DNA from 4 places in the Nocardiopsis sp. iso_237 genome. Region 3 is predicted to be linked to each of the others. Evidence: riboswitches for the same ligand, from Rfam matches in the RefSeq annotation. Region 3 holds a riboswitch; each other region holds the start of a gene.
The links. Region 3 has a riboswitch for thiamine pyrophosphate ahead of AC0VYM_RS23780 (ECF transporter S component). Riboswitches for the same ligand answer to the same signal wherever they lie in the genome.
Positions count from the first base shown of each region.

Region 1: another riboswitch for thiamine pyrophosphate. It lies ahead of thiD (bifunctional hydroxymethylpyrimidine kinase/phosphomethylpyrimidine kinase); the one in region 3 lies ahead of AC0VYM_RS23780 (ECF transporter S component).
Region 2: another riboswitch for thiamine pyrophosphate. It lies ahead of thiO (glycine oxidase ThiO); the one in region 3 lies ahead of AC0VYM_RS23780 (ECF transporter S component).
Region 4: another riboswitch for thiamine pyrophosphate. It lies ahead of tenA (thiaminase II); the one in region 3 lies ahead of AC0VYM_RS23780 (ECF transporter S component).

Region 1 covers NZ_CM149669.1:4,808,463-4,816,171, forward strand. The annotation lists gene AC0VYM_RS21820 (acyl-CoA synthetase) at 173-1,873, shown strand; gene AC0VYM_RS21825 (DUF368 domain-containing protein) at 2,229-3,155, shown strand; TPP riboswitch at 3,244-3,344, shown strand; gene thiD (bifunctional hydroxymethylpyrimidine kinase/phosphomethylpyrimidine kinase) at 3,333-4,136, shown strand; gene AC0VYM_RS21835 (alanine/glycine:cation symporter family protein) at 4,226-5,644, opposite strand; gene AC0VYM_RS21840 (DUF6457 domain-containing protein) at 5,869-6,135, opposite strand; gene AC0VYM_RS21845 (glycosyltransferase family 4 protein) at 6,361-7,545, shown strand; gene AC0VYM_RS21850 (pyridoxal phosphate-dependent aminotransferase) at 7,673-7,709, opposite strand, start outside.
Region 2 covers NZ_CM149669.1:2,125,175-2,132,883, forward strand. The annotation lists gene pknB (Stk1 family PASTA domain-containing Ser/Thr kinase) at 1-188, opposite strand, end outside; gene AC0VYM_RS09595 (thiazole synthase) at 565-1,365, opposite strand; gene thiS (sulfur carrier protein ThiS) at 1,368-1,580, opposite strand; gene thiO (glycine oxidase ThiO) at 1,583-2,788, opposite strand; TPP riboswitch at 2,787-2,897, opposite strand; gene AC0VYM_RS09610 (Rv2175c family DNA-binding protein) at 3,262-3,621, shown strand; gene thiE (thiamine phosphate synthase) at 3,689-4,360, shown strand; gene AC0VYM_RS09620 (aminoglycoside phosphotransferase family protein) at 4,414-5,160, shown strand; gene AC0VYM_RS09625 (zinc-binding dehydrogenase) at 5,198-6,169, opposite strand; gene AC0VYM_RS09630 (SDR family oxidoreductase) at 6,310-7,203, opposite strand; gene AC0VYM_RS09635 (DUF418 domain-containing protein) at 7,272-7,709, opposite strand, start outside.
Region 3 covers NZ_CM149669.1:5,269,329-5,277,037, reverse strand. The annotation lists gene AC0VYM_RS23790 (transglycosylase domain-containing protein) at 1-372, shown strand, start outside; gene AC0VYM_RS23785 (glycoside hydrolase family 19 protein) at 665-1,555, shown strand; TPP riboswitch at 1,695-1,802, shown strand; gene AC0VYM_RS23780 (ECF transporter S component) at 1,885-2,523, shown strand; gene AC0VYM_RS23775 (ABC transporter ATP-binding protein) at 2,526-4,076, shown strand; gene AC0VYM_RS23770 (energy-coupling factor transporter transmembrane component T family protein) at 4,073-4,879, shown strand; gene AC0VYM_RS23765 (enoyl-CoA hydratase/isomerase family protein) at 4,927-5,727, shown strand; gene AC0VYM_RS23760 (serine/threonine-protein kinase) at 6,166-7,709, shown strand, end outside.
Region 4 covers NZ_CM149669.1:1,804,630-1,812,338, forward strand. The annotation lists gene AC0VYM_RS08140 (peptidoglycan recognition protein family protein) at 1-11, opposite strand, end outside; gene AC0VYM_RS08145 (alpha/beta hydrolase) at 198-1,127, opposite strand; gene AC0VYM_RS08150 (universal stress protein) at 1,369-2,292, opposite strand; gene AC0VYM_RS08155 (nitroreductase/quinone reductase family protein) at 2,438-2,914, shown strand; gene tenA (thiaminase II) at 2,918-3,571, opposite strand; TPP riboswitch at 3,561-3,658, opposite strand; gene AC0VYM_RS08165 (HNH endonuclease family protein) at 3,886-4,530, shown strand; gene AC0VYM_RS08170 (hypothetical protein) at 4,720-5,949, shown strand; gene AC0VYM_RS08175 (carbohydrate kinase family protein) at 5,946-6,881, shown strand; gene AC0VYM_RS08180 (ATP-binding protein) at 6,883-7,709, opposite strand, start outside.

The DNA of each region.
Region 1 (7,709 bases), 460 kb from region 3:
GGCGGGGCCTCCAAAGGGGGTGACGGGGGACGGTTACGCAGGTGACGCGGTACACAGCCTCCACAGCGATCGGCCGCCGCCCCGACGGGTACGTTCGCTCGTAACGAGCCACAGCCGCCGCGAGCGCCCCGCGCCGAGGACGGCTTTCACGAACGTCAGGGAGGTCATCGACGTGCCCCTACACGCGTCCCCGGACAGCCCCTTCTCCCTCGCCAACCTCATGACGGCGGTGACCGACGCCGTCCCCGACCGGATCGCGCTGGTCGCCGGAGCGCGCCGTCTCACCTACCGCGCCCTGGAAGACCGCTCCACCCGGCTGGCCCGGCACCTGGCCGCGGCCGGTGTGCGCCCCGGGGAGAACGTCGCGATCCTGTCGTTCAACCGCGCCGAGTGGGTGGAGGCCTTCCTGGGCGTCCTGCGCGCGGGCGCGGTGCCGGTCAACGTCAACTACCGGTACGTGGCGGGCGAGCTCCGGCACGTGCTCTCCGACTCGCACGCGGTGGCCCTGATCGCGGAGGACTCCCTGGCCACGACGGTGGCGACGGTCCGCTCCGACCTGCCGCGCCTGCGGCACGTGCTCCTGTTGGAGGACGGTTCCGAGCGCGACGCCTCGCTGGACGGCGTGGACTACGAGGAGGCGCTCGCCGCGCACGGACCCGACGCCGGGCACGGAGCGGCGGAACTGCCCGTGACCAGCGGCGACGACCACTACCTGCTCTACACCGGCGGCACCACCGGCTACCCCAAGGGGGTGCTGTGGCGCCAGGCGGACGTGTTCCGCGCGGCCGTGGAGCGGCGCGACCCGGGCGCCCCGCGCGCCGGGACCCCGCTGGACGTGGCCGAACGCGCCGCGCGCTGCTTCCCGCTGCGGATGCTGGTGCTGGGTCCGCTCATGCACGCCGCCGGGCAGTGGAACGCGCTGAGCATGCTGCTGTGCGGCAAACGCGTGGTGCTGTCCACGGACCGCAGTTTCCGCGCGGACCGGGTGCTGGAGCTGGCCCACCGCGAGGGCGTGCACGCGGTGCAGCTGGTGGGCGACGCGATGGCCCGCCCGCTGGCCAGGCACCTGCTGACCGAACCCGACCTGTGTCCCGACCTCACCTCGGTGCGCTCCGGCGGCACCCCGCTCACCCCCTCGGTGCGCGGGCTGTGGCGGGCCTGGCGTGAGGACGTGGCCCTGGCCGACGCCTACGGCGGTTCGGAGACGGGCGTGTGCGGTTCGGCCACCGCGCCCGACGAGCACACGAGCGTCGCGGACTCCGCGGACCGGCGCAGCTTCATGATGGGCGGCAGCATCGCGGTGCTCGACGGTGCGCTGCGCCCGCTTCCGCCGGGGTCGGTCGAGGTCGGCCGGATCGCCCGGACCGGTCGGATCCCGCTCGGCTACTACAACGATCCGATCGCCACCGCGCGCACGTTCCCCACGGACGGTGAGGGGCGGCGCTGGGCGCTGTCGGGCGACTACGGCACCCGGGCCGGGGACGGCTCCATCGTGCTGCTGGGCCGGGGCAGCGTGGTGATCAACACCGCCGGGGAGAAGGTCTACCCGGAGGAGGTGGAGGCCGTGCTGAAGGCGCACCCCTCGGTCGAGGACGTGATCGTGGTGCCCTCCCCGGACGAGCGGCTGGGGCAGAAGGTGACGGCCCTGGTGTCGCTGGCCTCCGGCTCGGCTCCGGACGAGGGGGCGCTGCGGGCGCACTGCCGGGTGCGTCTGGCCGGGTTCAAGGTGCCCCGGACCGTGCACTTCGTGGACCGGGTACGGCGTACGGCGGTGGGCAAGCAGGACTACCGGTGGGCGGCGTCGGTGGCCGGGGAGGACCCGGCCGCGCCCGCCGTTCCGACCTCGCCGCTGTCCGGTTCGTACCGGACCTGAGACCGTGCTCCGGTCCGCCGTCGTCACGATCTGTTTTCGGACCAAGGACCTCGCGGGCTGATACCTGACCAAAACCCCGATTCTCAGGGCTCTCGGACGTCCTCACCCCGTTCGGCGCCGCTAGAATTGGCGCAGCCCGGCCCGGGGCCTGACGGCTCTCCTCCCCCATCGCACGGCCCGGGCGGCAAACATCCGCGCGGGCCGGAGTATCGAACCGGTGGAGGTCGTCCCCGCGACCCGCGCTGTACAGCACCCCTTTGACCCGCCGGTCGACCGTGCACACGGGACCGGCGGCCCCATCAGGACGGAGGACGGCGCCCTCTCCCGGGAGACTCCCGGGCCAGCGCCCGACAACATGGCCAAGTCAGTAGGCTCCTACATCTTCAACGCGGTGCGCGGCGGGGCCGTCGGCACCTCCGAGGCACTGCCCGGCATCAGCGGCGGCACGGTCGCACTGATGGTCGGCCTCTACGACAAGCTCATCGGTGGCGCGGGCCACGTGGTCAGCGGCATCAAGCGCTACGTCACGGACGTGCCCCGGGGCCGCGGCAAGGAGCGCGCCCAGGAGCAGTTCCGCCAGGTGGACTGGTCGGTGCTCGTCCCCGCCCTCATCGGCATGGCCCTCGCACTCGTCCTGGCCGCCGTCTTCCTCGCCCCGCTGGTGGAGGCGCACGCCCAGTACGCCTACGCGCTGTTCTTCGGCCTGGTCCTGGCCTGTCTCTGGATCCCCTACACCGGCGCGGGCAAGAAGTGGAAGGCCTGGCACTACGCGGTCGCCCTCGTCTTCGCCGCGCTCGCCTTCACGCTCACCGGCCTGCCCGGCGCCAACCTGCCCACGCACCCGGTGGTGGTCTTCTTCGCGGCGGCCGTCGCGATCTGCGCCCTGGTGCTGCCGGGCCTGTCGGGTTCGTTCATCCTGCTGACCCTGGGCCTGTACGAGCCGACCATGGCGGCCCTGCGCGCGGCGGACCTCCCCTACATCACCGTCTTCGTGCTCGGCATGATCACGGGTCTGGCCCTGTTCGTGAAGGTGCTCCAGTTCCTGCTGGAGAACCACCACCACATCACCCTCGTGGTGCTGACCGGTCTGATGGCGGGTTCGCTGCGCGCCCTGTGGCCGTGGCAGGACGAGAACCGCGACCTGCTGCCGATGACCGACGTCCCCGTGACGCTCGCCTTCGCCGTCGGCGGCTTCGTGGTGGTCGTCGGCATGATCATCTGGGAGCAGCGCAGGCACGCCCAGCAGGAGCGGGTGGAGACCCGCCACAACGTCACCGTCTGACCGCGCGGAGGGGGACGGTCCGCCCCGGCGGGCCGTCCACTACAGTCGGAACCACCACAAACCAACACTGATGCCGGGGCCGCGAGGCCCCGGCGGCGCGGGGTGCCGGAGAGACTCCTCCCGGCTGAGAGCACACCCGTCGAACCTGCCCTAGTTCGTACTAGCGAAGGAACGCCAATGAGCGCGTACAACGTCGTGTCCATCGCCGGAAGCGACCCCAGCGGGGGCGCCGGCGTCCAGGCCGACCTGAAGTCGTTCTCCGCCCACGGAGTCTTCGGGATGACCGTGGTGACGGCGTTGACCGCCCAGTCCACACGCGGGGTCACCGGGGTCCACGGTGTCCCCGCGTCCTTCGTCACCGACCAGATGGACACCCTGTTCACCGACGCGACCGTGCACGCGGTCAAGGTGGGGATGCTGTCCACGTCCGAGGTCACCGAGGCCGTCGCGTCCGCCGTGGACCGCTACGGGCTACCGAACGTGGTCGTGGACCCGGTGATGGTGGCCAAGAGCGGGGACCGCCTCCTGGAGCGGTCCGCGATCGAGGCGCTGCGCACCGTCCTGCTGCCGCGCGCCGACCTGCTCACCCCCAACCTTCCCGAGGCCGCCGACCTGCTCGGTGAGAGCGAGGCCACCAGCCTCAAGGAGATGCGGGGGCAGGCCGAACGCCTCCTCGAACTCGGTCCGCGCCGCGTCCTGCTCAAGGGCGGGCACCTGCCGGGTGAGGAGAGTGTCGACCTGCTGGTCGACGGGGTCGCGGAGCCGGTCGAGTTCCGCGCCGGGCGGGTGGCCACCCGCAACACCCACGGCACCGGCTGCACGCTCTCCTCCTCGATCGCCGCGCTGCTCCCCCAGCGAGCGGACACGGTGGCCGCCGTGGCCGACGCCAAGGCCTACCTCACCGAGGCCCTGCGCCGCGCCGACGAGATCGACGCGGGCGGCGGCCAGGGACCGGTGCACCACTTCCACGCCTGGTGGTGACCGGACGACGCCAGACAGAAGGGGGGACCGGCCACGGCGGCCGGTCCCCCCTCTCGTCGGCCGGGGGAGGTCCCCCGGCCGAGCGGGCACTACTTGCTGACGTCCTCCATGATCACGTCCGGGTTCCGCCAGTCCTTGTGGCTGAAGAACTTGCGCGTCTCCGAGCTGATCAGCCCGGACAGCAGGATCAGACCCACCAGGTTGGGCAGCGCCATCAGACCGTTCGCGATGTCGCTGAAGAGCCACACCGAGTCCAGGTTGGCCACCGAGCCCACGAAGATGACGACGATGAAGAGCAGGCGGTAGGGCAGGACCATGCGGCGTCCGCCCAGGAACTCCACGCAGCGCTCACCGTAGTAGGACCAGCCCAGCAGGGTGCTGAAGGCGAACACCGTGACGGAGAGCGCCACGATCACGGCACCGGCCGACCCCATCGAGGGGCTGATCGCGCCCAGCCCCTCCGTCATGGCCTGCGAGGTGAGCAGCGATCCGTCCTCGGCCCCCTCCACCTGCCACACCCCGGTCACGATGATGACCAGGCACGTCATGCTGACCACGATGATCGTGTCGATGAAGGTCTGGGTCATGGAGACCATGGCCTGACGGACCGGCTGGGTGGTCTTGGCCGCGGCGGCCGCGATACCGCCCGTGCCCAGACCGGACTCGTTGGAGAAGATGCCGCGCGCGAAGCCCAGCTGGAGGGCGAGCAGGACACCGGCTCCGGCGAAGCCACCGGTCGCCGCGGTCCCCGTGAACGCGGAGGTGACGACCAGCTGGAGCGCGGGAAGCAGCGACTGCCAGTTGACGGCGAGCACGATCAGGCAGATGCCGACGTAGCCGATGATCATGACGGGCACGAGGGCGGAGGTGACGCGCCCGATGCTCTTGATACCGCCGAGGATGACGGCGCCCGCGGCGATCATCAGGATCAGCCCGATGATCCACGTCTCCACACCGGTGACGCTGTTCATCTGCTGGGCGACCGTGTTGGCCTGGGTGCCGTTGCCGATGCCGAACGCGGCGATGGCGCCGAAGACCGCGAAGGAGATGCCGAGGAAGGCCCCGAAGCGGCCGCCGACACCGTACTTCAGGTAGTACATCGGGCCGCCGCTCTGCTCGCCCTTGGCGTCGGTGCGGCGGAACTTCACGCCCATCAGGGCTTCGCTGTACTTGGTGGCCATCCCGAAGATGCCCATCACCCACATCCAGAACAGCGCTCCGGGGCCACCGATACCGATGGCCAGGGCCGCTCCGGCGATGTTGCCGACGCCGACCGTCGCGGCGAGGGCCGTGCTCAGCGCCTGGTAGTGCGAGATGTCGCCCTGGACCGACTCGTCCTCCTTCCGGCGGACGAAGGCCAGCCACAGGGCGTGCGGCAGCCGGAACAGCTGGATGAGGCGCAGCCGGACGGTGAGGTAGACACCCGTCAGGAACAGCAGGGGAATGAGGACGTACGGTCCCCAGATGATCTCCGACAGAACGCCGGCCATCTCTAGGAGGTGGTCCACGGAGGACCTCTCTTTCGGTGATTACGCGGGGTAGGGGGCACCAGCGGTGCAATGGGGGGGAACCAGGACCCTCGGAAACACGTTGGAACCGGTGGACACTGTTCGGTATCGGGAAAGAATGGCACTGACGCGTAACAAACAAATCACGCGAGGTCAGAATGCGTGTTACGGCTTACGATCGTGTCTTCTCCGCGTGTCCCGACTCCGGGATCCGGTCTGCCGGACTACCCCTCGCCACCTTCCCCGGTCTCCCCCTCGACCTGCGCCAGGGCGAGTCTGCTGAGCAGCGCGGCCGCCGCGTCCGGGTCCGCCCCCTGCCCCACCGCCACACCGAGCAGGTAGGTCGTGAGCGGGGCGGCCGGGCGGGCCACGGAGTGGGCGGCGTCGCGCGCGAGGTCGAGCACGCGGTCCACGTCCGGTTTCCGGAGGGGGTCGGTCCCGGTCAGGTCCAGTTCCGCTCGGACCAGTTCGGACCATTCCACGAGTGTCACCACACGGCTCCTTCGGGCGTTCTGTCGGTCACGTTCGGCGATCACGGCCATGCCGGGGTCACCCGTCGGTCAGTCGACCGTGCGGGCTGCGTCACCACCTGATCGGCCAACCCGTGTCGGCGCTTCGGGCGAGGTTCTCCCGCCCGGCGACCCGGGTTCACTCCCCGACCCTAGCGTCGGAGGCACCCACCACTCGGCGTGACACCTCGGCGTTGGGAGCCCCGCATGTCCCCCACACCCCCGCCCTCCGTCCACCGGCCGCCCCTGCGCGTGGCCATCGTGACCGAGTCCTTCCTCCCGCAGGTCAACGGGGTCACCAACTCCGTGTGCCGGATCAGCGAGCATCTGGCGGCCGAGGGTCACCAGGCCCTCGTGCTGGCCCCGGGCCACGGCCCGACCTCGTACGCGGGCTTCCCGGTCGTACGGATGCCCGCGCTGCCCCTGCCCGTGTACCGCGACTTCTCCATGGGCCTGCCCGCCCGGCGGACCATGACCGCCGCGATCCGCGCGTTCGCGCCCGACGTGCTGCACCTGGCCTCCCCCGCGCTGTTCGGCGCGACGGCGGTGGACGTGGCCCGCAGGTGGGCGCTGCCCACCGTGGCGGCGTTCCAGACCGACCTGCCCGGGTTCGCCGGACGTTACGGCCTGCCCGGTTCCGAGGCGCTGTGGTCGCTGCTCCACCGCGTCCACTCCGCGGTGGACCGCACGCTGGTGCCGTCCTCGGCCACCATGGAGGCGCTCACCGGCCGGGGGTTCCCCCGGCTGGACCTGTGGCGCCGGGGCGTGGACACCGCGCGCTTCTCCCCCGACCACCGGTCGGCGGAGCTGCGTCGTCGCCTGGCCCCGAACGGGGAGGTGATCGTGGGGTACGTGGGCCGCCTGTCCCGCGACAAGCGGGTGCACCTGCTGGGGCACCTGGCGAGGTTGCGGGGGATGCGCCTGGTGGTGGTCGGGGACGGACCGGACCGCGCCCGGCTGCGCCGCCTGCTGCCGGACGCCGTCTTCACGGGGCAGCGGACCGGGGCCGACCTGTCGCGGCTCTACGCGTCGCTGGACGTGTTCGTGCACACCGGCGCGGACGAGACCTTCTGCCAGGCCGTGCAGGAGGCGTTGGCCTCGGGTGTTCCGGTGGTCGCCCCGGAGGCGGGCGGCCCCGTGGACCTGGTGGCTGACGGGCTCAACGGCCTGCTGTACGGGCCGGACTCGATCCGTGAGCTGCGGGTGGCGGTGGGCCGTCTGACGCGTAACGCGGAGGTGCGGGCCCGGATGGCGGCCGGAGCCCGGCCCTCGGTGGCGCACCGCACGTGGCGGTCGGTCAACGCGGAACTGGTGGAGCACTACCGCGCGGTGATCGCGCCGAGCCACGAACTGGCCGCCCGCCGCGAGCGGGTGACGGCCGGGGGCGCGTGACCGGCCCGGGACCCACCCGAGGAAGCGTGACGGGACCCTCCCTGGGAGAGAGAGGGAGGGTCCCGTCGGTGGTGACCGCCTCACCCCGTATAAGAGAGGCGGGCACGATCCGGGTGCGGGCGCGGGGTCAGTGGACCGGCTGCGCGACCGCCGTCGGGGCCGGG
Region 2 (7,709 bases), 3.1 Mb from region 3:
AAGCGCTGGACGAAGGTCGGGTCCTGGGCCAGGGAGGGGTGCATGACCTTGAGGGCCAGCCGTCGGTCGAGCCTCAGGTCGTGGGCGACGTAGACCGTCGCCATGCCGCCACCGGCGATCCTTGACTCGACGAAGTAGCGACGGTCCAGCGTCGCGCCTACAAGCGGGTCGGAAGTCGTCATGTCCACGGCGGAGTTGTGTCCTTGCTGCGGGGAGCGCGGGCGTTCGCTGCCGGTGGCGCGTACCCGACACCTGGTGTCGATCCGACACGATAGCGGAAGCCGGTGTCAGGTCTGCCCCGCGGTTCACGGTCGCGGCGGCCCCCGTGTCCACCGTCGTGGAGGCCGACCGGAGGGTCGGTTCGGGGCGCCCGCGCCTGGGCGGTCTGAGGGTGCGGTGCCGCCGCGCGGCACCCGCACCCTCCCACGGTAGGGGACGGGAGCAAACCCGGTGGTGACGGCCTGTTCGCGTGTCGTCACCGACTGTTCGGGCGGTGTGTCCACGCGGGAGGACGCCCCAGGTCCGGGCCTCCGGCCCCACCGTGGCGGCGCCCTCCCAGGAACCTCAGACCACGTCGGGGCTGGAGGCCCTGGCGTGGCGGCGGACCGGGATGCGCCCGGCCAGCCGGGCGCCGCGCCCGGCGCGCACGGCGTCGCGCATCGCCGCCGCCATCCGCACCGGCTCCTGGGCGCGGGTCACGGCGGTGGCCAACAACACCGCGTCGCACCCGAGCTCCATCGCCAGGGCCGCGTCGCTCGCGGTACCGATGCCCGCGTCCACGATCACCGGGACGTCGGCCTGCTCGACGATCAGCTCCAGGTTGTGCGGGTTGCGGATGCCCAGGCCCGAACCGATCGGCGCGGCCAGCGGCATCACGGCGGCGCAGCCCAGCTGCTCCAGGCGGCGGGCCAGCACCGGGTCGTCGTTCGTGTAGGGCAGCACCGTGAAGCCGTCGTCGACCAGAGCCTCGGCGGCGTCCAGCAGTTCCACCGGGTCGGGCAGGAGGGTGTGCTCGTCGGCGACCACCTCCAGCTTGACCCAGTCGGTGCCCAGGGCCTCGCGGCCGAGTTTCGCGGTGCGCACGGCGTCCACGGCGGTGAAGCACCCGGCGGTGTTGGGCAGCGGGCGGATGCCGTTGCGCTCCAGGACGTCCCACACCGACCCCTGGGTGCCCGGGGTGATCCGGCGCATCGCCACGGTGGTGAGCTCGGTCCCCGACGCGAGGAGCGCGTCCTCCAGGACCTCCAGGGAGGGTGCCCCGCCGGTGCCGGTGATGAGCCGGGACCCGAAGGAGACCCCGGCGATGACCAGCGGGTCCTCCGGGATCCGCGCCGCGGTGTTCACGGACTCGGACGTCTGTGTCATGTTCAGCCTCCCTGTACGGCGGTGAGCACGTCCACGCGGTCGCCCGCGGAGAGCTCGGTGTCCGTCCAGGCGGTGCGGCGCACCACCTCGTCGTTGACCGCGACGGCGATCCCGCCCGGCACGGCGCCGTCCCCGGCGTCGGTGAGGGCGCGCACGACCGCGTCCACGGTGGTCGCCGCGCTGTCCTGGGCCTGTCCGTTGATGATCAGTTCCACTGCTACTCCCACGTCTGCTCACGCGTCCATCTGCTGGCTGCGAACCGGCGCGCGTACGGGGGCAGCGCGCCGGTGGTGAGGGCCTCGGCCATGACCTCCCCGGTCACCGGGGCCAGCAGGACCCCGTGTCGGAAGTGTCCGGCGGCCAGGTGTAGTCCCGGTACCCGGGTGGGGCCCAGGAGGGGTTCGTTGTCGGGGGAGCCCGGCCGCAGCCCCACGCAGGTCTCGACGACCTCCAGTTCGCTCACCCCCGGGACGAGCTCGCGCGCGTCCCGCAGGACCTGCCAGAGCCCGCCCACCGTCAGGGAGGTGTCGTGGCCCAGTTCCTCCTGGGTGGCGCCGACGATCACCTCGCCGTCGGCCCGGGGCACCAGGTAGACGGGGAAGCCGCGCACCAGTCCGCGCACGGTGCGGTTGACGAGCGGGGGTTCTCCGGCGGGCACCCGGGCGCGCAGCAGCTGCCCCTTGACCGGGCGCAGCGGCGGCACCACCGGTTCGGGCACCCGCACCCGGTCACCCCAGCACCCGGCGGCGAGCACCACCTGCTCGGCGGGCAGTTCGGTCCCGTCGGCCAGGCGGACGCCCAGGCGCGCCCCGTGGGTGCCGGGGGAGGCGATCTCCTCCGCGTACCCGGGGACCTCGCGCACGCCCGCGCGTTCCCCGGCACGGGCCAGGGCCAGGAGCAGCGCGCGCGGGTTCACGGAGTGGTCCTCGGGGGCCAGCACCCCGCCGCGCACGCCGGGCGCGAGCGTGGGTTCCAGGCGTCGGCACTCGCGGCTGGTGAGCCGCTCGGTGGGGATGCCCAGGCGCTGCTGGAGCGCGTGCAGGTCGGTGAGGACCGCGAGGTCGTCGCGGTCGAAGGCGACCAGCAGCGTCCCGGTGCGGCGGTGGCCGACGTCGACGCCGCTGGCCTCCTGGAGTTCGGTGACGAAGTCGTCGTAGAGGCGCGCCGAGCGCACCCCGAGCTCCATGAGCTCCTCCTCGCCGAAGACCGCCTCGGTGGCGGGGGTGAGCATGCCCGCCGCGACGGTCGAGGAGGCGCGGGCCTCGGAGGGCGCGGTGACGGGGTCGGGTTCGACCAGGGTCACGGCCAGGCCGCGCTGGGCGGCGCGCCAGGCGGTGACCCGGCCGACGACGCCGCCGCCGACCACGACCACCGCATTGGTGGGATGAATCGTCTTCTGTGGGGGAACCTCGTCGGTGCGCACGGCGCCGTGTTCCACTCCCTTCGCCGGAATGACCCGGATCAGGTTCGTGCGGTCGGAGGCGGTGAGCCTCCCTCTCAGCCGGGTCCACCCGGCTCCCGCGGGACGTCTCTCTTCACTCCCATCCTAGGCCGTGTTTTCTGGATCATTCCTCCCGCCCGTCGCCCGCCACCACCCTCAACGGACGCCTTCGGCGCTGTGTCCTCGCGTTACCACCGGGCTGCCTCTCGCTCCACGGCTTGCGAGAGATTGCCGGGCCCCCGCTGTGCGAGGCTGCGGAGCTTGCGTAGCAGTGCACAGTAGGGGCGACGGCCGCTCGCATCGGTGGCGGCTCCGCCGCCACCGGCGAAAGCATCCACAGAAACACGCCCTGGGACAACCCGTCCAGGGCGGTCGTGGCGGGGATCTCCCAGGCAGGGGGCCCGGGAGCGGCGCGATGGTCACCGGGGCCCGGCCGGGTGTGGCAGATTGGACGGGTGACACAAAGCGATCGTGAACTCGACGAACTCGTCGGCGAATGGCTGACCCTGCGTGAGGCGGCCGCGCCGCTGGGCGTGAGCCCCAACCGCATCAAGACCCTCATCCGCGAGAACCGCCTCATGGGCGTGGTGCGCGGTGGCGAACTCTCCATTCCCGCCGCCTTCCTGGACGGCCCGGACCTGGTCAAGGGCCTGCCGGGCACCATCGTGCTGCTCACCGACGCCGGTTTCTCCACCGAGGAGGCCCTGCGCTGGCTGTTCACGCCGGACGACACCCTGCCGGGCACGCCGATCCAGGCCATGCGCGAGAACCGGGGCACCGAGGTCCGCCGCCGGGCCCAGGGCATGGCCTTCTGAGCCGCCCACGGCCCGGGGACGCACCGCCCCGGTGACGTCCCCCGGGCCGTTGGTTAGGGTGGGGCGCGTGAGGACGAGCCACGGAACCAGCCTGCGCGAGCGCCTGGACGCATCCCTTCTGTACCTGTGCACCGACGCCCGGACCGAGAGCGGTGATCTCGCGGAGTTCGCGGACGCCGCCCTGGCCGGGGGCGTGGACATCATCCAGCTCCGGGACAAGGGCCTGGAGGCCCGCCAGGAACTGGCCGCCCTGGAGGTCCTGCGCGAGGCGTGCGAACGCCACGGCGCCCTGCTCGCCGTCAACGACCGCGCCGACATCGCCCGCGCGGTGCGCGCCGACGTCCTGCACCTCGGCCAGCGCGACCTGCCGGTGCCCCTGGCCCGCGACATCATCGGCGCCGACCCGCTGGTCGGCCGCTCCAACAACGACCCCGAGGCCGCCGCCCGTTCGGCGGAGGAGCCCGGGAGCGACTACTTCTGCGTGGGCCCGACCTGGGCGACCCCCACCAAGCCGGGCCGCCCGGCGGCCGGGCTCGAACTGGTCGAGCGCGCGGCCGCGCTCGGCACCGACCGGCCCTGGTTCGCGATCGGCGGCATCGACCTGGACAACGTGGACCGGGTGCTGGACGCCGGGGCCACCCGCGTGGTCGTGGTGCGCGCCGTCACCGAGGCCGAGGATCCGCGAGCGGCGGCCAGCGCGCTCCGGTCCCGCCTGACCGCACGGCGCGGCGACGCCTGACCGCGGCGAAAACCCGGAGACGCCGACGACCGTCCCCGGGATACTGATCGACCATGGATGAGGTTGAAGTGGTCGTCGCCCACTCCGAGCGCGCGACCCTGCGTGTAGGCGACGTGTTCCTGAAGGTGGACGCCGACCAGACGCGCATCGACGCCGAGGTCGAGGCGATGTCCCTCGCCCCGGTCCCCACCCCGGAGGTCCTGTGGCGCAGGCCGCCCGTGCTCGCGATCGCCGCGCTCCCGGGGACGGCGCTCGGCCGCCTCGGTGAGCCGTCGCCCGCGTCGTCGGCGGCGTGGGCCGCGGCGGGCGCCGCCGTCCGGAGACTGCACGAGGCACCGCCACCTCCCTGGCCCGGCCGTCGCCGCCGGAACCCCGAGGAGTGGGCGGCGGAGCTCGACCGCGAGTGCGGACTGCTCGTGGCGAACGGCGTCCTGCCCTCCGACCTGGTCAGCCGCAACCGCCAGGTGGCCGAGGCCGCGATCCGGCCGCGCACTCCGGTGTTCACGCACGGCGACCTGCAGAGGGAGCACGTCTTCGTCGAGGACGACGAGGTCACCGGCATCATCGACTGGTCCGAGGCGGGCCGGGGCGACGCCCTGTTCGACCTCGCCACCCTGACCCTCGGACACGAGGGGCACCTCGACGCGGTCGTCGCCGGTTACGGCACCGACGTAGACCTCGACGTGGTCCGGGCGTGGTGGTCGTTGCGCAGCCTCCTGGGGGTGCGCTGGCTGGTCGAGCACGGTTTCGATCCGTTCGCGCCGGGCTGTGAGGTCGACGTGCTCCGTGCCCGGATGTGAGGCCGCGCTGGCCCGACCGCCACGCGCCGGGCCCGACCTAGGGGACCAGCAGCACCTTGCCCAGGACGCGGCGGCCCTCCAGGGCGGCGTGCGCCTCGGCGGCCCGCTCCAACGGCAGGGTCAGGCCCACGTGGGGCCGCAGGTGCCCGGCCCGCGCCTCCTCCAGGGCCAGCCGGGTCAGGTCGCTCCGGTCCGTCCCCGGTCGGGCCTGCATGTCGTTGAGGCCCAGGGCGGTGATCCCGCGCCGTGCGGCCTCGTCCGCGTCGAACTCCGCGAAGGAACCACCGGCCGTTCCGTAGCTGAGGAACCGGCCGCCGTCGGCCACCGCCGTGAAGGACGCCGACCCGAGCTCGCCGCCGACCCCGTCGACCACCACCTCCGCCCCCGCGCCTCCGGTGAGCTCGCGCACCCGGTCCAACCAGCCCGGCTCCGCGTAGTCCACGACCTCCTCCGCGCCGAGGGACCGTGCCAGCGCCAGCTTCTCCGCGCCCCGGGCCGCGCCGATCACCCTCGCCCCCGCGAGGCGGGCGAGCTGCACGACCAGGCTGCCCGCGCCGCCGGTGGCGGCCAGGACCAGGACCCAGGTGTCCGGGGTGAAGCGGGCGGCCCGCTCCAGCATCATCGCGGTCGCGCCGTCGACCATGAGCGCCAGGGCGTCGAGGGGACGCAGCTCGGCGGGGACCCGGACCAGGCCCTCCGCCGGGACCGTCACGCGGTCGGCGTATCCGCCGTCGTCGGTCCGGGTGAGGACCTGGGCGCCGACCCACGCGGGGTCCGCGCTGGGGCCGACCGCGGCGACCCGGCCCACCACGCTGCCCCCGGGGACGTAGGGCGGCGTCTGGGGGAAGTGGTCCCGGGCCGCGCCACTGCGGATCAGGGTGTCGAGGTAGATGACGTTGGCCGCCCCGACCTCGACCAGCGCCTCGCCGGGGCCGGGTTCGGGGTCGGGGAGTTCCCTGACCACCAGGGCCTCGGGGCCGCCGAACCGGTCGACTCGTACCGCGCGCATGTCCACCACTCTCCTCGTGCGGGGGTCCGTCCCCCGCAGGAACCAAGAATTGGTCCTCAACCAATATTGAGGTCAAGGGCCGTCCCGGGAAAAGGGAGACCGCCGCGCACGGGGCACGGCGGTGGCGGGGGAGGGCCGGGTCAGACCGCGACGTGGGAGAGGGCGCTCGGGTGGCGGCGCAGGAAGCCCTCGATGGACTGCGCCGGATGTCCGGTCAGGTCGGGTACGACGGGCGAGACCACGTCCATCTCCCCGGCGGCGATCGCCGCGTACGAGGAGGCCCAGCCCTCGATCTCCCACTCGGCGGCCCCGCTCGGACGGCGCGACGCCAGGGCCTCCTCCCAGGTCTCGGGCACGTACCGGACGCTCCGCCCGGTCAGCCTGCCCAGCTTCTCCACGGTGGCGCCCACCGACAGCGCCTCGGGCCCGGTCACGTCGTAGGACGCCTCCTCCGAGGCCGCCACCACCACCGGGTCGGTCAGCACCGCCGTGGCCACGTCCGCCACGTCGTCGCGTGAGACCCACGCGATCCTGCCCTCACCGGCGGGGCCGCGCACGACGCCCTCCTCGTCCACCCAGCGGGGCAGCAGGTCCAGGTACAGGCTGGGTCTCAGGAACGTGTGCGGGACACCCGTGGACCGGATGTGCGCCTCCGTGTAGAAGTGCGTACGGGCGAACGTGAACGTGGACGCCGGACCCGCGCCCAGGAACGACAGGTACACGATCCTCGACACTCCGGCGCGGACCGCGCCGTCCACCGCGCTCAGGTGGGCCTCCACCCGGTCCTCGGACTCGGTGGCCGAGACCAGGAAGAGCGTGTCCACGCCGCGACAGGCCTTCTCGAAGGCGGCCGTGTCCTCGTAGACCGCCATCGCCGCGCTGCTCTCCGGGTACTCCGGCGCCCGGTTGATGTCGCGCACGATGAGGCGCTGCGCCAACCCGAGCCGCGCGATCCGGGCGGCCACCCGCCCGCCCAGCGCACCGGTGGCCCCGGTCACCCCTATGGTGTGGTTTGTCATGTGATCGTCGCCCATGGAAACCCATCCTGGGGTACGAGTGCCCACCGGTCGCTGATCGGCGCGCCCGTTTTTGCGCCCCCCGGTCAGGGGGTGGTGCGCTCTTGGTGCTCGTCGGCCGGGGGCGGCCCGGCGGGCGCCGTGACCGCCGTGGTCGAACGCCGGTACGACAGCCTGCGCAGCAGGACCTCGGCCGGTCCCCGGCGTCCCGCGCGCTCCAGCGCGTAGGCACCCGCCACCGTCACCAACCACACCGCGACCGCGTACAGGAACATCGTCCACGAGGTCATGTACGCGGCCAGCCCCAGGCCCCAGGCGGCCAGGATCGGCGCGCACAGCACGGACTGTGCAAGGTAGGCGCTCATGGAACGCTTGCCGGTGGCCGTCAGGGCGGTCACCACGACCCCTCCGGTCCGGCCCCGCTCCTGGAGGCCGTGGGCGACCAGGGCGATCAGGGCGACGTACCCGAGGCCGCCGAAGAGGCCGGTCAGCATGTGCGGGAAGGTGAGCATCACGCCCTGGTC
Region 3 (7,709 bases):
GGGACCACGGACGGGGCCGCCTACGCCTGGTTCGCCGGGTACACGCCGAACCTCGCCTCGGCGGTGGTCGTGGGCGACGTGCGCGGCGGTGAGGAGAACCCGCTCCAGGGCGTGACGATCGGCGGGCAGCACTTCGAGATCGTCTACGGCGGGACCCTCCCGGGCCCGATCTGGCAGGAGAGCATGCGCGGCGCCACCAAGAACCTGCCGTCGGACACCTTCGCGGGGTCGCCGGGCGCCTTCGGTGACCCGAAGACCGAGCCGCCCGAGCAGCGGGGCGGCGACGGGGACGACGAGGACGAGGAGGGCGGCGGGGGCTCCGAGGACGCGGAGGACCTCGCGGACGGTGCGGGCGACGACGAGGGAACCTAGGGGCGTGTCCCGGGGATCGTTCCCCGGCGCCGCCGCCAGCGGCGAGGCATCCGAACAACACGTCCTGGACGCGCCCCCGGACGCGTCCCCGGGCGGCGCCTCGGCCCGGTGGCCACGGGATACCGGTGACCGCCGGGCCGGGTCGCGGGCCGCCGTCCCGATCCGTACCGTCATCCGGTTCTCACGATCCGTGGTCTGGACCTTGACAGGTCTAGACCACTCTTGCTTAGGTGACGTCACCCCCCCGCGGCGCGCGGTCGGACGCAGCGCCGCACCCTAGGAGTGTGATCACGTGATCCGACGTCTCCTGAGTCAGCTCGCCGCGCTCGGCGCGATCGCGGCTGTGCTCGTTACCCTCCCGGTGGCCGCCGCGCAGGCGGCCACCGCCTGCGCCACCGCCTGGAGCTCCTCCTCCGTCTACACCGGCGGCGGCCAGGTCTCCTTCGAAGGCCGCAACTACACCGCCAAGTGGTGGACGCAGAACGAGCGTCCCGGAACCTCGGACGTCTGGGCCGACCAGGGCCCCTGCGGCGACGGCGGAGGCGGTGAGCAGCCGGGCCCGAACGACTTCGTCGTCAGCGAGGCCCAGTTCAACCAGATGTTCCCGAACCGGAACCCCTTCTACACCTACTCGGGCCTCACCACCGCCCTGAGCTCCTACCCGGGCTTCACCAACACCGGCAGCGTCGAGGTGCAGCGACGCGAGGCCGCGGCCTTCCTGGCCAACGTCAGCCACGAGACCGGCGGGCTGGTGTACATCAAGGAGATCAACGAGGACAACTACCCGCACTACTGCGACCTGAGCCAGCCCTTCGGCTGTCCGGCCGGCCAGTCCGCCTACTACGGCAAGGGCCCGATCCAGCTGAGCTGGAACTACAACTACAAGGCTGCCGGTGACGCCCTCGGCATCGACCTGCTGAACAACCCCTACCTGGTCGAGCAGGACGCCTCGATCGCCTGGCGGACCGGACTCTGGTTCTGGAACACCCAGTCCGGTGCCGGGACGATGTCGGGGCACACCGCCATCGTCGACGGTCACGGCTTCGGCGAGTCGATCCGCTCCATCAACGGCTCGATCGAGTGCAACGGCGGCAACCCCGGACAGGTGCAGAGCCGCATCAACACGTTCACCCAGTTCACCCAGATCCTCGGCACCACCACGGGGTCGAACCTGAGCTGCTGAACCCCGGGTGCCGTGAGGCACCCCTGACGGCACCCGAGCGGGGGTGCGACCGGCGACCACCGCCGGGCGCGCCCCCGCTTCTTCGTGTCCCGGAGGAGGGAAGGTCTTCACCGCGCGTCCTGTTTGCCCCATAATGGAGCCAATCCGACAGGGGAGCGCGTGAGCGCTGAGAGTGCGGCACCCGGCCGCAGACCCTTACACACCTGATCTGGGTCATGCCAGCGAAGGAAGTCGTAGGAAACCGCCGTCGTGCGTGCGTCAGCGCGCGCCCGACCGGCGCTCTTGGCCACATGGGCCCTCGTCACCCCGACGAAGGGACACCAACCATCATGAGTACCGAAAACCGCGGGACCGGCACCGGAGCCACCGCCGAACCCGGGGGCCCCGTCCGGGAGGTCCTCGCGAAGGCCCGGAGCTGGCGCACCGTCGACATCGTCGTCGCCGCCGTCATCGGCGTCGCGGTCGGCGTCGTCTTCTGGCTGTGGAACATCGTCTGGTCGGTCACCACACCGCTGTTCGTCGCGTTCCCGCCCGGGCAGGCCGTCGTCTACGGCATGTGGCTGATCTCCGGCGTGCTCGGCGGCCTCATCATCCGCAAGCCCGGCGCGGCCCTGCTCACCTCGATCGCCGCCGCCTCGGTCTCGGCCGTGCTGGGCACCCAGTGGGGGGTCATGGTCGTCGTCGACGGCACCCTCCAGGGACTGCTGCCCGAACTGGTGTTCCTCGCCTTCGCCTACCGGCGCTGGAACATGGGCGTGGCCGTGCTCGCCGCCGCCGTCGCCGGACTCTCCCCGGCCATCCGCGACAACATCGCCTACAACGTCACCTGGCCGATCGAGTACCAGCTCACCTACGGCGTGATCGTGGTGCTCAGCGCGGCCGTCATCGCGGGCGTCGGCGCGCGCCTGCTCACCACCGCGCTGGCCAGGTCCGGCGCGCTGGCCCCCTTCCCCTCGGCCAGGGGCTGACCGTGACACGACCCAACGCGCGAGGGGCGCGCGTCGAACTCTCCGGCTGGGGATGGAAGCACTCCGGCCGTGAAACGCACGCCCTGCGCGGGGTGGACCTCACCGTCGAACCGGGGGAGCGGGTCCTGCTGCTCGGAGCCTCGGGCGCGGGCAAGTCCACCCTGCTGCACTCCCTGGCCGGGCTCACCGGTGAGGACGGCGCGATCAGCGGGGAGCACGAGGGCTCGCTGCTGGTGGACGGAGCACCCGCCGACCGCGGCCGGGGCGGCGTCGGGCTGGTCAGCCAGGACCCCGAGACCCAGCTCGTGATGGCCCGGGCCGGGGACGACGTCGCCTTCGGACTGGAGAACCTGGGGGTGGACCCCGAGCACATCTGGCCCCGGGTCGAGCGCTCCCTGACGGAGGTCGGCTTCCCCTACGGCCTCCGGCACTCCACGGGCGCCCTCTCCGGCGGGGAGAAACAGCGCCTGGTCATCGCCGGCGCGCTGGCCATGCGGCCGCGCCTGCTGCTCCTGGACGAACCCACCGCCAACCTCGACCCCGCCGGGGCGGTGCTCGTCCGCGACCTGCTCTCCCGCCTGCTCCACGAGACCGAGGCCACCCTCGTGCTGGTCGAACACCGGGTGGCCGACGTCGTGGACCTGGTGGACCGGGTCGTCGTGGTCGAACCCGGCGGGGGAGTGATCGCGGACGGCACCCCGGAGCGGGTGTTCGCGGAACACGGCCGTTCGCTGGCCGACCAGGGCGTGTGGATCCCCGGGAACGAACCCGCCCCCGAGCTCACACCCGGGCCCGGCGGCGCACCGCTGGTGGAGACCGTCGGCGTCACCGCCCGCACCCCCTTCCAGGTGGGCGTGCGCGCCGCACCTCGGAGGACGGTGCTCGACGACGTCGACGTCACCCTGTCCGCCGGGACCGCCACCGCCCTGACCGGACCCAACGGCGCGGGCAAGTCCACACTCCTGACCATGCTGGCCGGGCTCTCGCGCCCGCACCGGGGCCAGGTCCTGCCGCGCGGTCCCCTGGCCGAGGCCGACCGGCGCCCGCTCGTGCGCTGGCCCGCCCGCCGTCTGGCCCGGCACGTGGGAACGGTCTTCCAGCACGCGGAGGACCAGTTCGTCACCGCCACGGTCCGCGACGAACTCCGCTTCGCGCCGCTGCGCGCGGGGATGGGCGAGGCCGAGACCGACTCCTGGGTGGGCGAGCTGATGGAGCGGCTGCGGCTGACCCGGCTGGCCGAGGTGCACCCGTACACGCTCTCCGGCGGGGAGAAACGGCGCCTGTCGGTGGCGACCGCGCTCAGCTCCGGTCCCTCGCACGCCCCGGACCTGCTGGTGCTGGACGAACCCACCTTCGGCCAGGACACCCGAACCTGGACGGAACTGGTGGAGCTGCTCGGCGCCCTGCGCGCCGAGGGGCGGGCCGTGGTCATGGCCACCCACGACGAACTCCTCCTGCGCCGTCTGACGGACGTGGAGGTACGGGTGGCCGAGGGGCGCGCGGTGCCCGTCGAGGCGGCCCGGTCCGCGACGGCCCGAGAGGGGGACGCGTGAGTTCCCGGAACACGGACCGCACGGTGCCGCCCCGCGCCCTGGGCGGGGACACCCTCACCCTGGACGTGCCCGAGGGCGGCGGTGCCCGCTACTGGCTGACCGGCCTGAACCCGGCCGCCAAGCTGCTGGCCGCGCTGATGATCGGTATCGGACTGATCCCGGCGGTCGACGCCGTCACCGGCGGCGTCGTGCTGCTCGCGGTGCTGGTCACCGTGCCGTTCAGCGGAGTGGACCGGCGCACCCTGCTGGTCCTGGGCGGGCCCTTCCTGCTCATGGGGCTCAGCAGCGGCGCGGTCAACTACCTGTACGGCGAGCAGGGGCTGGAGGGCGCCGTGGGCGCGGCGGTGCGCCTGCTGGCCATCGCCCTGCCCGGACTGCTCGCGGCGATCAGCAGCGACCCCACGGAGATGTCCGACGGCCTCGTGCAGCGGCTCCGGGTGCCCGAACGCCCCGCCATGGGCGTGCTCGCCGCGCTGCGGCTCATCCCGCTGCTCGCCGACCAGTGGCGGACCATCACCCTGGCCCGTCGGGCGCGGGGCCTGGAAGCCGGACGCAACCCCCTGCGGATCGTCTCGCTGTTCTTCGGGCGGCTGTTCGCGCTGCTGGTGCGGTCCATTCGGACCGGGACCCTGCTGGCCACCGCGATGGACGCGCGGGCCTTCGGCACCGGACCCCGCACCCACGCGCGGTACAGCCGCTGGCGGGCGGCCGACACCCTCCTGCTGGCGGGCACCGTCCTGCTGTTGGTGGCCGCCTACGCCCTGTCGGCCCGCCTGGGGACCCTGGTGCTGCTCTTCCGCTGACGCGGGTGGTTAGGTAAGCAGCGGACACTGACGTCGAAGCGAAGAAGGTGGAGAACGTGAGCGAGTTCGTGCGCGTCGAGGCCGACCCGGAGAACCCCGGTGTGGCCGTCATCCGGATCGACCGGCCCAAGGCGCTGAACGCGCTGAACGGCACGGTCACCCGGGAGATCGCGGAGGCGGCCGCCGCCGTGTCCGCGGACCCCTCCGTGCGCGCGGTGGTGCTCTACGGCGGTGAGCGGGCGTTCGTGGCCGGGGCCGACATCAAGGAGATGGCCGACCTCACCCACGCCGGCATGCTGGAGTACTCGCGGGCGCTCCAGAACGCTCTCACGGCGGTGGCCCGCATCCCCAAGCCCGTGGTCGCGGCGATCAGCGGCTACGCGCTGGGCGGCGGCTGCGAGCTGGCTCTGTGCGCCGACTTCCGGGTGGCGGGCACCAAGGCCCGGCTCGGCCAGCCCGAGATCCAGCTGGGCGTCATCCCGGGTGCGGGCGGCACCCAGCGGCTCCCGCGCCTGATCGGTCCCGCCCGCGCGAAGGACCTGGTGTTCAGCGGACGCCACGTGCGGTCCGACGAGGCCCGGGAGATCGGCCTCGTGGACGAGGTCGTGCCCGACGAGGAGGTCTACTCGGCCGCCGTCGCCCTGGTCGCGAAGTACGTGGACGGTCCCGCCGTGGCGCTGGCCGCCGCGAAGGAGGCGATCGACCGGGGGCTGGAGACCGACCTGGACACCGGCCTGGAGATCGAGCGCCTGCACTTCTCCGGCCTGTTCTCCACCGAGGACCAGAAGGCCGGGATGAAGAGCTTCGTCGAGCAGGGGCCCGGCAAGGCCACCTTCGTCGGACGCTGAGCCCGGCTGTGACCGGCCCCCCAGTCCGCCTCGGCGCCTGGGGGGTGTCCGCGCAGTTCGGGGCGGGTAGTGTCAGTGCGTCCATCCCGGCGTCCCGCCTCGGGCACCTGCCCCGGCTCGCATCACCTCGTCGCCACTTCGACTCCTCGTCGCGTCGACCGGCGGCGCGGGACCCTGGGAAGACGTCCGGAACCGGCCAACCGGGACGGGGGACGGGGAACCGCCCGCGTGGTTTTTCCGTCATACTCGTCAATGGTCGTCCGAGGACGGACGGTTCGCCCGGAGTCCCCGGTGGCGCGTGTGGCGCCCACACCCCTCCGGCGGGACCGAACAGACCGCAGGCCCCTCGGAGGGGCCACACAAGCCAATGTTGACCCATCCCCCCGGCCGATAAGCTGGACGTGGTGGTATGTGGTCTTTTGAGGGGATGAGTTCTCGATGGCAATGTCGGCAGGTTTCCCCACGGGTGAAGAACTGCCGGAGCGCATCGGCCACTACGTCATCCGCCGCCGCATCGGCGCCGGCGGCATGGGTGTGGTGTACCAGGCCGAGGATCCCCGGACCGACCAGTTCGTCGCGGTGAAGGTCCTCAAGCCCGAGGTCGCCGGTGACCACATCGCACGCGCCCGGCTCGCCCGCGAGGTCGAGACGATGCGCCGTGTGCAGAGCCCCAACGTGGCCGAGGTCATCGACGCGGACACCCAGGCCGAGCTGCCCTGGGTGGTCACCGAGTACATCCCCGGGCCCACCCTGGACGCCACCGTCACCGACCACGGCCCCCTGCGCGGCCGCGCTCTGACCCGCTTCGTCACCGGCATGGCCCGGGCGATCAAGGACATCCACGCGGTGGACGTGATCCACCGCGACCTCAAGCCCGGCAACGTGATCATCTCCAACGGTGAGCCGATCGTCATCGACTTCGGCATCGCGCACGCCGTGGACGGCGCCAAGCTGACCCAGACCGGCACGTTCGTCGGCACGCCCAGCTACCTGTCCCCGGAGGTCATCGAGGGCACGGACCTGGGCCCCGCCACCGACGTGCACGCCTGGGGCGGCACCGTCGCCTTCGCCTCGACCGGACGCCCGCCCTACGGCGCCGGTTCGTTCGAGGTCATCTTCTTCCGCATCCTCAACGGTGAGATCGACATGGACGGGATGCACGAGGCGCTGCGCCCGCTCGTCAACCGCGCGGTCTCCCGCGACATGTCGGCCCGTCCCACCGCCGCCGAACTGGTGGCCGAGACCGGGCGCCTCAACCTCGACCTGCCCTGGACCGAGCCGACCGGCGGCATGCCGTCGGCCGGGCAGACCGGCGGCCACACCGTGCACGCCCCCGCTCCCACCCAGAACCCGGCCGCCTCGGGCGGCCACGGAGGCACGGGGATCGGCGGAGCGGCGGCGGCCGGTGCGGCTGGCGCGGCGCTCGGCGGTGCCGCCGGGTACCTCGCGGGCCGGGCCACCGACGGCTGGGGCCCCGCGCACACCAGCGGCGGCAACCCGACCAACACGGCCAGCGCGTGGGCGAGCCCCTCGGCACCGCAGACCAGCCACGCGCGCTCCGGCGGTTGGACCGCCGACGACGCCACGGACGACCTCGGCGGCGGTCGGCCCGCCACGGGTTCGGGCTGGAACACCGACGACGAGGCCACCAACGACCTCAACGGCGCCCGTTCCACCGGCTGGGGCACGGACGCGGAGGCCACGGACGACCTCAGCGGCGGGCGCGCCGCCGCGACGGGCTGGGGGGAGCCGGACGAGGCCACCGACGACCTGTCGTCCCACCTGCCCGGCACCGAGCGGATCACCCCGGGGTCCTCCGACGACCTCCACGACCCGCAGGGGACGGAGCGCATCCGGCCCGGCCGGAACGACATGCAGGGCACCCAGCGCTTCGAGCCGGGGGAGCTGGGCCGCCAGGACGACGTGCACGGCACCCAGCGCTTCGAGCCGGGCGAGCTGGCGCGCAGGGACGACCCCGCCGG
Region 4 (7,709 bases), 3.1 Mb from region 3:
ATAGGCGTCATGGCCGTCCTTCGTGTTCGGCGTGGTTACTTGCCAGTTAATGAAAAACACGGAAGGCACACGTGCGCACAGGGGTGAAACGAGGAATTCTCCTGACCGGGATCGGCCAGGAGAATTCACTCAACGTCCCCTGTCTCGCCGTCATTCAATGATGTATTGGGACCATTTCGCGAGGGACGGGGAGGTGTTCACCCGAACGCCGCCCGCAGCACCGCGACCTGCTCGCGGCGGAACTCCCGGACCACCTCCGCGTGGGGAAGGTACGTGTCGAACCCGTGAAAGGCCCCCGGGACCACGGTGGTCGCGCAGGGGACTCCGGCCGCGCGCAGGCGCTCGGCGTAGGCGAGGTCCTCGTCGTGGAACAGGTCCAGGGTGCCCACCCCGATCCAGGCCGGGGGCAGACCGGACAGGTCCTCACGGCGCGCCGGGGACGCGTAGGGCGAGAGCTCCGCACCTCCGGGTTCGGCGCCGAGGTACGACCGCCAGGCGTACCGGTTGCTGGCCGCGGACCACATGCGCACGCCGCGTTCGTCCAGGTCGGTGCGGAGCGCGGTGCGGTCGTCGAGCATCGGGTAGACGAGCAGCTGGAACAGCGGTCGGGGTCCGCCCCGGTCCAGGCACATCTGGGCCAGGGCCGCCGTGATGCCACCACCCGCGCTGGCGCCGCCGATCGCCACGCGGTCGGGGTCGATCCCCAGAGGTCCGGCCCGATCCGCCATCCAGGAGAGCGCCGCGTGGGCGTCCTCGACCGGCGCCGGGGCGGTGTGCTGGGGGGCCTTGCGGTAGCGGAGCGCCACCACGGTGGCGCCCAGTTCGCGGGCGAACTCGACGCTGCCCCTCTCGTCCTGGACCGGGCTGCCGAACAGGTACCCGCCGCCATGGCTCCACAGCAGCGCGGGGGAGGGGCCCTCCAGGGACCGGGGCCGGTAGACCCGGAGGTTGAGCGGCGGCGCGCCCTCGGGCCCCGGCACCGTGTGCTCCTCGACGAGGAGATCGGACGGAGTCCGGACCGGCCGCATGCGTTCGGTGAGCCGCTGCGCCAGACGCGCCGTGCGGGGGCCGAACGTCGGTGTGGGCAGGAAGCGGGCAGGGGCCAGGTCGGGGTGGAGCTGGGGCATCGGGTTCCTCGGGTGACGGGGGAGGGGCGAGGGAACGGCGGTGCGCCGCCGACCGTGCCCGGCCGAGCCGGGGCGTTCGTGCCGAGGTCCCATGGTGGTCACCCCAGGGGGTGTGGTCCGGGTGTCGGTGCGTTCCTTCACTGGAGGGAACTACTCCGGGCCCGGAGTAGTTCCCGGGCCCGGAGGACGTCACACCAGTTGGGAGCGGGTTCACACTGACCGGCGAGTGCTCCGTACCGGGTCAGCGGGGACGGGGGCGCCTCGGCAGGACCGCGACCGGGACGGTCGCCGCGTGCAGCACGCCCTGGCTCACGGAGCCCAGGAGCAGGCCGCGCACGCTGCCCCGTCCACGGGAGCCCACGACGATCAGGTCCGCCGCCGTACCCGCCTCCACGATGGCCTCGGAGGCCTCCCGCCCGCCACGCACCACGGAGACGGCCACCCCCTCGGTCCCGTCGTCCACGACCCGGGCCAGCATCTCCGACACCAACTCCTGCGCCCTCCGGTCCAACAGTTCGTCCGGCGGGTACCACTCGCCCTCGTCCAGGAAACGGGAGTCGAGCGGCAACGGGACCTGCCAGCTGTGCACCGCCACCACCGAACCGCCCTCCACCAGCGAGGCCTCCCGCAGAGCGAAGGCCAGCGCGCGCCGGGAGTCGTCGGACCCGTCCACCCCCACCACGATCCGGCGCGGCGGGACCGCGGGATTCTCCGCCCCGGTCCCGGGCACCACGACCACGGGGCACTCCGCCCGGGACGCCAGCCGGACGCTCACCGAGGCGTCCAGCACCGACCGCGCCGCGCCCAGCCCGCGCGAACCCACCACCGCGAGGTCGTCCGGGCCCGTCCGCCGCGCCAGAGCGGCGCCCGGCTCCTCCAACGCCAGGACCTCCTCCACGGGAACCCCTGGGTGGCGCCCGCGCACGTGGGCTCCGGCCTCGGCCAGGATCCGGCGGCCGTGGTCGGAGACCTCCTCGGGGGGCGGGAAGCGGGTGGTCCCCGCGTAGAGGGACGTCACCAACGGCATCGCCAGGGCGTACACCACGTGCAGCGGCCACCCGCGCCGGTCGGCCTCCGCGGCCGCCCAGAGCAGGGCCCACGAGGCGGTGGGCGACCCGTCGATCCCCACCACCACCTTCGGCGCGACCAGCCCGTCCTCCACCATCGACAGCCCCCTCCGGCAGCGTCCGCGCACGTCACGGCTCTGCCTGGAGTCTTCCACCCGCCCAGCGCGGATCCCAGTCCGTGAGGCGTGTCGCCGCGGGTCACCGTGGAGTGCGGGCTGCCCCCAGCACGGCTACGATGCGCACATGGGCCTGCTCACACCCCTGGCCGTACGGATCGGGGCCCTCGCGTGGACACCGCGACTCCTGCCCCAGATCACCTGGCTGGACCGGAACCTGTACCGCCTCAGCCGAGGGCGCCTCGGTCTGCTCGACCTCGCCGGGCTGCCCAACACCGTGCTCACCGTCAGGGGCCGTAAGAGCGGCCAACCGCGTCGCACACCCCTGCTGTGCGTCCCCGACGGCACGGACCACCTGGTGGCCGGATCGGCCTTCGGTGCCGACTCCACCCCCGCGTGGGCGCTCAACCTGAGGGCCGCGCGCACGGCCGAGATCGGCGGGGCGGGGCGGGGGGTGACCGTCCGGGCCGAGGAACTCACCGGGGCGCCCCGGGACCGGGCCTGGGCACGTCTGTGCGGGGTCTGGCCCAACTTCGCCCTCTACCAGCGGCGGACCGACCGGGTCATCCCCGTCTTCCGCCTCACCCCGGTCCCGGAGCGCTGAGCCTCAGCGCCGCCAGGTCTCCTGGCGCCAGGCCGCGTCCCAGAACATCCACTCGTAGGTGGTGGCCCTCCGGAACGCCTCACGCATCCGGGAGACCGTCGCCTCGCCCGCACCGGCGGCGAGCCGGTCCGCGATCGCCTTCACCTGCTCGGTGGACCGGGCGAACTCCTCGTCCCCGTAGGTGGCGATCCAGTCGCCGTAGGGGTGGTCACTGAGGTCCCCGGCCTTGGCCATGAGCCGTTCACCGACGTCGGTGTAGACCCAGAAGCACGGCAGGACCCCGGCCACGAGTTCGGGATAGCCCTGGGTGTGCGCCAGCGAAAGCACGTACGAGGTGTAGGCGGTACAGGTCGGGGACGGCTGGACGTCCTCCGCGACACTGCCCACGGTGCCCTCGTGCAGGGAGCTCTCCACCGCGATCGCGCCGTGCGCCGCCTTGGCGAAGAACGCGATCTCCTCGCTGGTGTCCGCCCTGGCGGCCGCCGTGGCCAGGGCACGCGCGTATCCGCGCAGGTACAGGGCGTCCTGGACCATGTAGTAGTCGAACCGTTCCCGGCTCAGGGTGCCGTCCCCGATCCCCTGGACGAACGGGAGGGCGTCGATGGCGTCCCGTGTCGACGCCGTCTCCTCCCACACGAGAGCACAGAAACCAGTCATGAGGCGATCCCTTCGCTAGCACGATCCAGAGCAGGTTCGACGGGTGTGATCTCAGCCCCGGTGTCCGGGGCACCCCGTGCCTGTGCCGGACCCTACCGTTCGGCCCCGTACCGGACCGCCCTCGGGGAGCCCGATACGGTCCGGAGTCCCAGGGTCGGGAGGGCCGACCGGAACCACACCCGCAAGGCCGGGCTTGTCCGTACTGGTCACGACCCGTCCCGCCGGTCTCGGGTGTATCGAGCGGTCGCGGGTTTGACGCGTGACCCCCAGGCACAGGACCTACACGTTCTGTGAACAACCTGGAAGGCCTTCGTATGCGCCCGCACCTGGCAGCCCTCGCCGCCATCCCACTCACCGCCGCTCTCCTGGCCCCCAGCCCCGCGTACGCCGCGCCCACGCCCCTGGCCGACGCGATCTCCGCCCTCACCGTCGCGGACGAGTCCCGTTCCGGCTACGACCGAAGCCTCTTCCCGCACTGGGTCGACGCCGACGGCAACGGATGCCACACCCGCGCGGAGGTCCTCATCGAGGAGGCCGAGACCGCGCCGGAGGTCGGGGACCGCTGCAGACTGACCGGGGGCGAGTGGCACTCCTATTACGACGGCCGCACCATCACCGAGGCCCGCTCCCTGGACATCGACCACATGGTCCCGCTGGCCGAGGCGTGGGACTCCGGGGCGTCTGAGTGGAGCACGAACCAGCGCCGGGACTTCGCCAACGACCTGGACGAGCCGGTGGCGCTCGTGGCCGTGAGCGCGGCCTCCAACCGGTCCAAGGCCGACCGGGACCCCGCCGAGTGGATGCCCCCGGCGGAGGAGGCGCACTGCCGGTACGTCACCGAGTGGACCACCGTGAAGACCCGCTGGAGCCTGTCGGTCGACGAGGCGGAGCTCGCCGCGCTGACGTCCGTCGCGGACACGTGCCCCGACGCGGTCGTGGAGACCACCCCGGCCCTCTAGCCCGGGGCTCGCACTGAACGGGATCGGCCGTGGTTCACGGCCGATCCCACCCGGACGCGACCTTCACCAGCGCGTTCAGGTGCTTGTCCAGTCCGTGTCCAGCCGGGTGTCCAGCCCTCTGTCCAAGCAGGTCACGCACTCTCCCAGTAGCCGCCCACATCCGGTGGGCGGGACTCAGGGAGGCACAGAGTGCAGGAGTGGATACACACGCCGGTCGGGGTGGAACCGGAACGCTGGACGACCTGGCCGGACTGCCAGAGGGTCCTGGCCATCGCACACACGGTCGCTGACGCGCAGCGGCTCATGGACCCCATCGCTGTATTGGCCGCCGACCACCGTGTGCAGGTGGTGTTCACCATCGCCCCGCACGCCGTGTTCGGCGCGGGTGTCCAGGAATGGCTGGGCGCCATTGAGGCGGTGGTGGTGCCTTGGCAACAGGCGATCCGCACTCGCTTCGACCTGGCGTTGGCCACCAGTGTCAGCCGTGAGTTGGACCGTGTGCTCGCCCCGATCGTGCTTTTCGCGCACGGGGTGGGGTTCAACAAGCTCACCCCCGTCCCCGTCTACGGGCGCCAGGTGCTGAGCCGACAGCCCTACGGGCTGGCCCGTGAGGGTTTGGTCCGAGACGGACAGCTGGTCGCGGCTCGCCTGGCTCTGGCCCACACCCATGAGGGGACACGTCTCAGCCGGGTGTGTCCGGAAGCGGTGGGCAGCGCACGCGTGGTTGGCGACGCCGCCGTCGACCGGCTCCTGGAGTCGTTGCGCCAGCGCGATCGTTGCCGAAGCGAACTCGGGGTAGGCCCCACGGAAAAGCTAGTGGTGGCCACCTCCACCTGGGGCCCTTCCTCCCTGTTGGGATCCGGACGCGAGGCCCTGCGGCGGATCATGGACCAGTCCCGTGGGAACCAGTGCCGCGTGGCACTACTGATTCATCCCAACGTCTGGGCGGCTCACGGCACCTGGCAGGTGCACTCCTGGTTGCGGGCCTGGGTCGATGCAGGACTGATCGTCGTCCCAGCAACCGCCGAGTGGACCAGTGTCCTGGCCGCCGCTGACGCGGTGCTCGGCGATCACGGTTCGACATCCCTGTACGCGACGCTCCTCTCGCGACCCGTTCTCCTGGACTCGCGCGGGGCGGGGGACGTCGACCCGGGCTCACCCATGGGCCGAGCATTTCGCTCCCTGCCCCGCGCCAGGGAGACCCTCCCGATCCTTGACCATCTTCTGCGCGAGCTCACGCAGGGGGAACAGGAAGCCCTGAAGTCACTCTCCCAGGAGGTCAGCTCCCACCCTGGTGGCTTCGCCCGGCGAACCCGGGCGATGCTCTACGAACTGTTGGACATCCCCGAACCCGACGAACCTGTGGCCATACGACCCCTGCGCTCGTTGTCCCTCGACATTCCGGGGAGGTCCCTGTGAGCACCGAACGCCGTATCGTCGTCGCCGGAGTCGCCAACCTGTGCACGGCCGCGACACTGGGCACCATCGATCTCACTGAGCCGCGGCGGCGCGTGGAGACCCAGAAGATGACCACCGGAGTCAGTGGAGTCGGCGCCAATCTCGCTGTCACCCTGCGCCGTCTCGGCGATCGGGTGGACCTGTGCACCCTGGTCGGCCAGGATGTTCCCGGCCGGGCCATCCGGGCGGGACTGGAAGAGGAGGGTCTCTACGGCCCCGGATGTGTGGACACCCCCTCCTCGCCCCTGTCGATATGTCTCGTCAGCGAAGAGGGCCACCAACTCTCCTCCACCTACCTGGACCGACTCAACGACGCGCTCTACCCGACCCAGGTGTTCCGTGACGTGGTCCAGGACGCGGACCTCGCGGTGTTGACCAACGTTGGCTTCTCTCGTCCCCTCATCGCCCACGCGCACAGTGTGGGAGTGCCGATCGCGGTCGACGTGCACCGCATCGCCGACATCCACCAGCCCGGACAGCGGGCGTGGCTGCACAGCGCCGACATCCTTTTCTGCTCACACGAGCGCCTGCCCTGCCCACCCGGGGAGTGGATCAGGGAGGTCTTCGAGACCTACCCCGGCTGTGCGATCGCCGGAGTGGGTCTCGGATCCGAAGGCGCGATGGTGGGGACCAGGGACGGGATGCTGATCAGCGCCCGCACTCCGCTCCCTCGGCCCCTGGCCAACACCGTCGGTGCGGGCGACACCCTCTTCGCCTCCTTCCTGCACGGATGGTTGGCCGCCGGCAACCCGGCACAGGCCCTGCACGACGCCGTTCTCCACGCGAGCTGGTTCGTCGGGGAGCTCTTCCCCAACACCGGACGTCTGGACTCCGACGAGCTGAGCGACCTGTCACGCACACACCCGGTCCACCTGTCCGTGGGCCGCTGGTGAACTATCCCAGCCCGTCCAGCCTCCTCTGGACCCTGCGACGGGCTGGGTCTCCCTCCGTCAGCAATTCCAGGGCGTTCTCGTAGGCGGCTCTTGCGGCGGTCACTCCGCCTTGGTTCTCGCTGATCTCACCCAGTGCCTCCCAGGCTTTTCCCTGGCCGGACACCGATCCGAGCGCGATCATCCCCGCCAGGGCAGTCTCGGCCTCACAGCGGGCTCGATCAACTTGGGACAGTTCCACGAGAACGGACCCGAGGGCGATCCGTACGCGGGCCTCGTAGTAGCGGGAGCCCCCCAGCAGTGGCAGGGCTCGTTCCAAGTACTCTTGCGCCTCCTCGGGAGACCGCGTGGCCAGGTGTGCACGACCGAGCCTGTACAGGGTGACGGCCATGTTGTGCACGCTGCCAGCACGTTCGTCCGCCTCCAGCGCGTCTTGGAGGTAGCCGACGGCCGACTGGAAGTCCTGGTTCTGGAAGGCCATGATGCCCCGTCTTTGACGAGTCTGCGCCACTCGCTTCCACTCCCGTTCGTCCGACCAGATCTGCTCCGCCTCCTCCAAGTCGAGCATCGCCTCGCCAACGTTCCCCAAGTGGCTGTGGACCAGGGCGCGCTTGTTGAGCAGCCGACCGAGTGCAGTGTTGTCACCCAGACCCCGCGCGGCCGGGATGGCTATCTCCCCGGCGCGCAGCCATGTGAGAGCCTGGCCGTGGTGGAGGAAAAGCGGCCACAGTCCCTCCGTCAGTCGCAGGGCGTCCTGGGGCTGGTCGCGTCGCGCCAACTCAATCAGGTCGACCAGGTTGTCCTGCTCCGTACGCAGCCACTCGGCGGCCT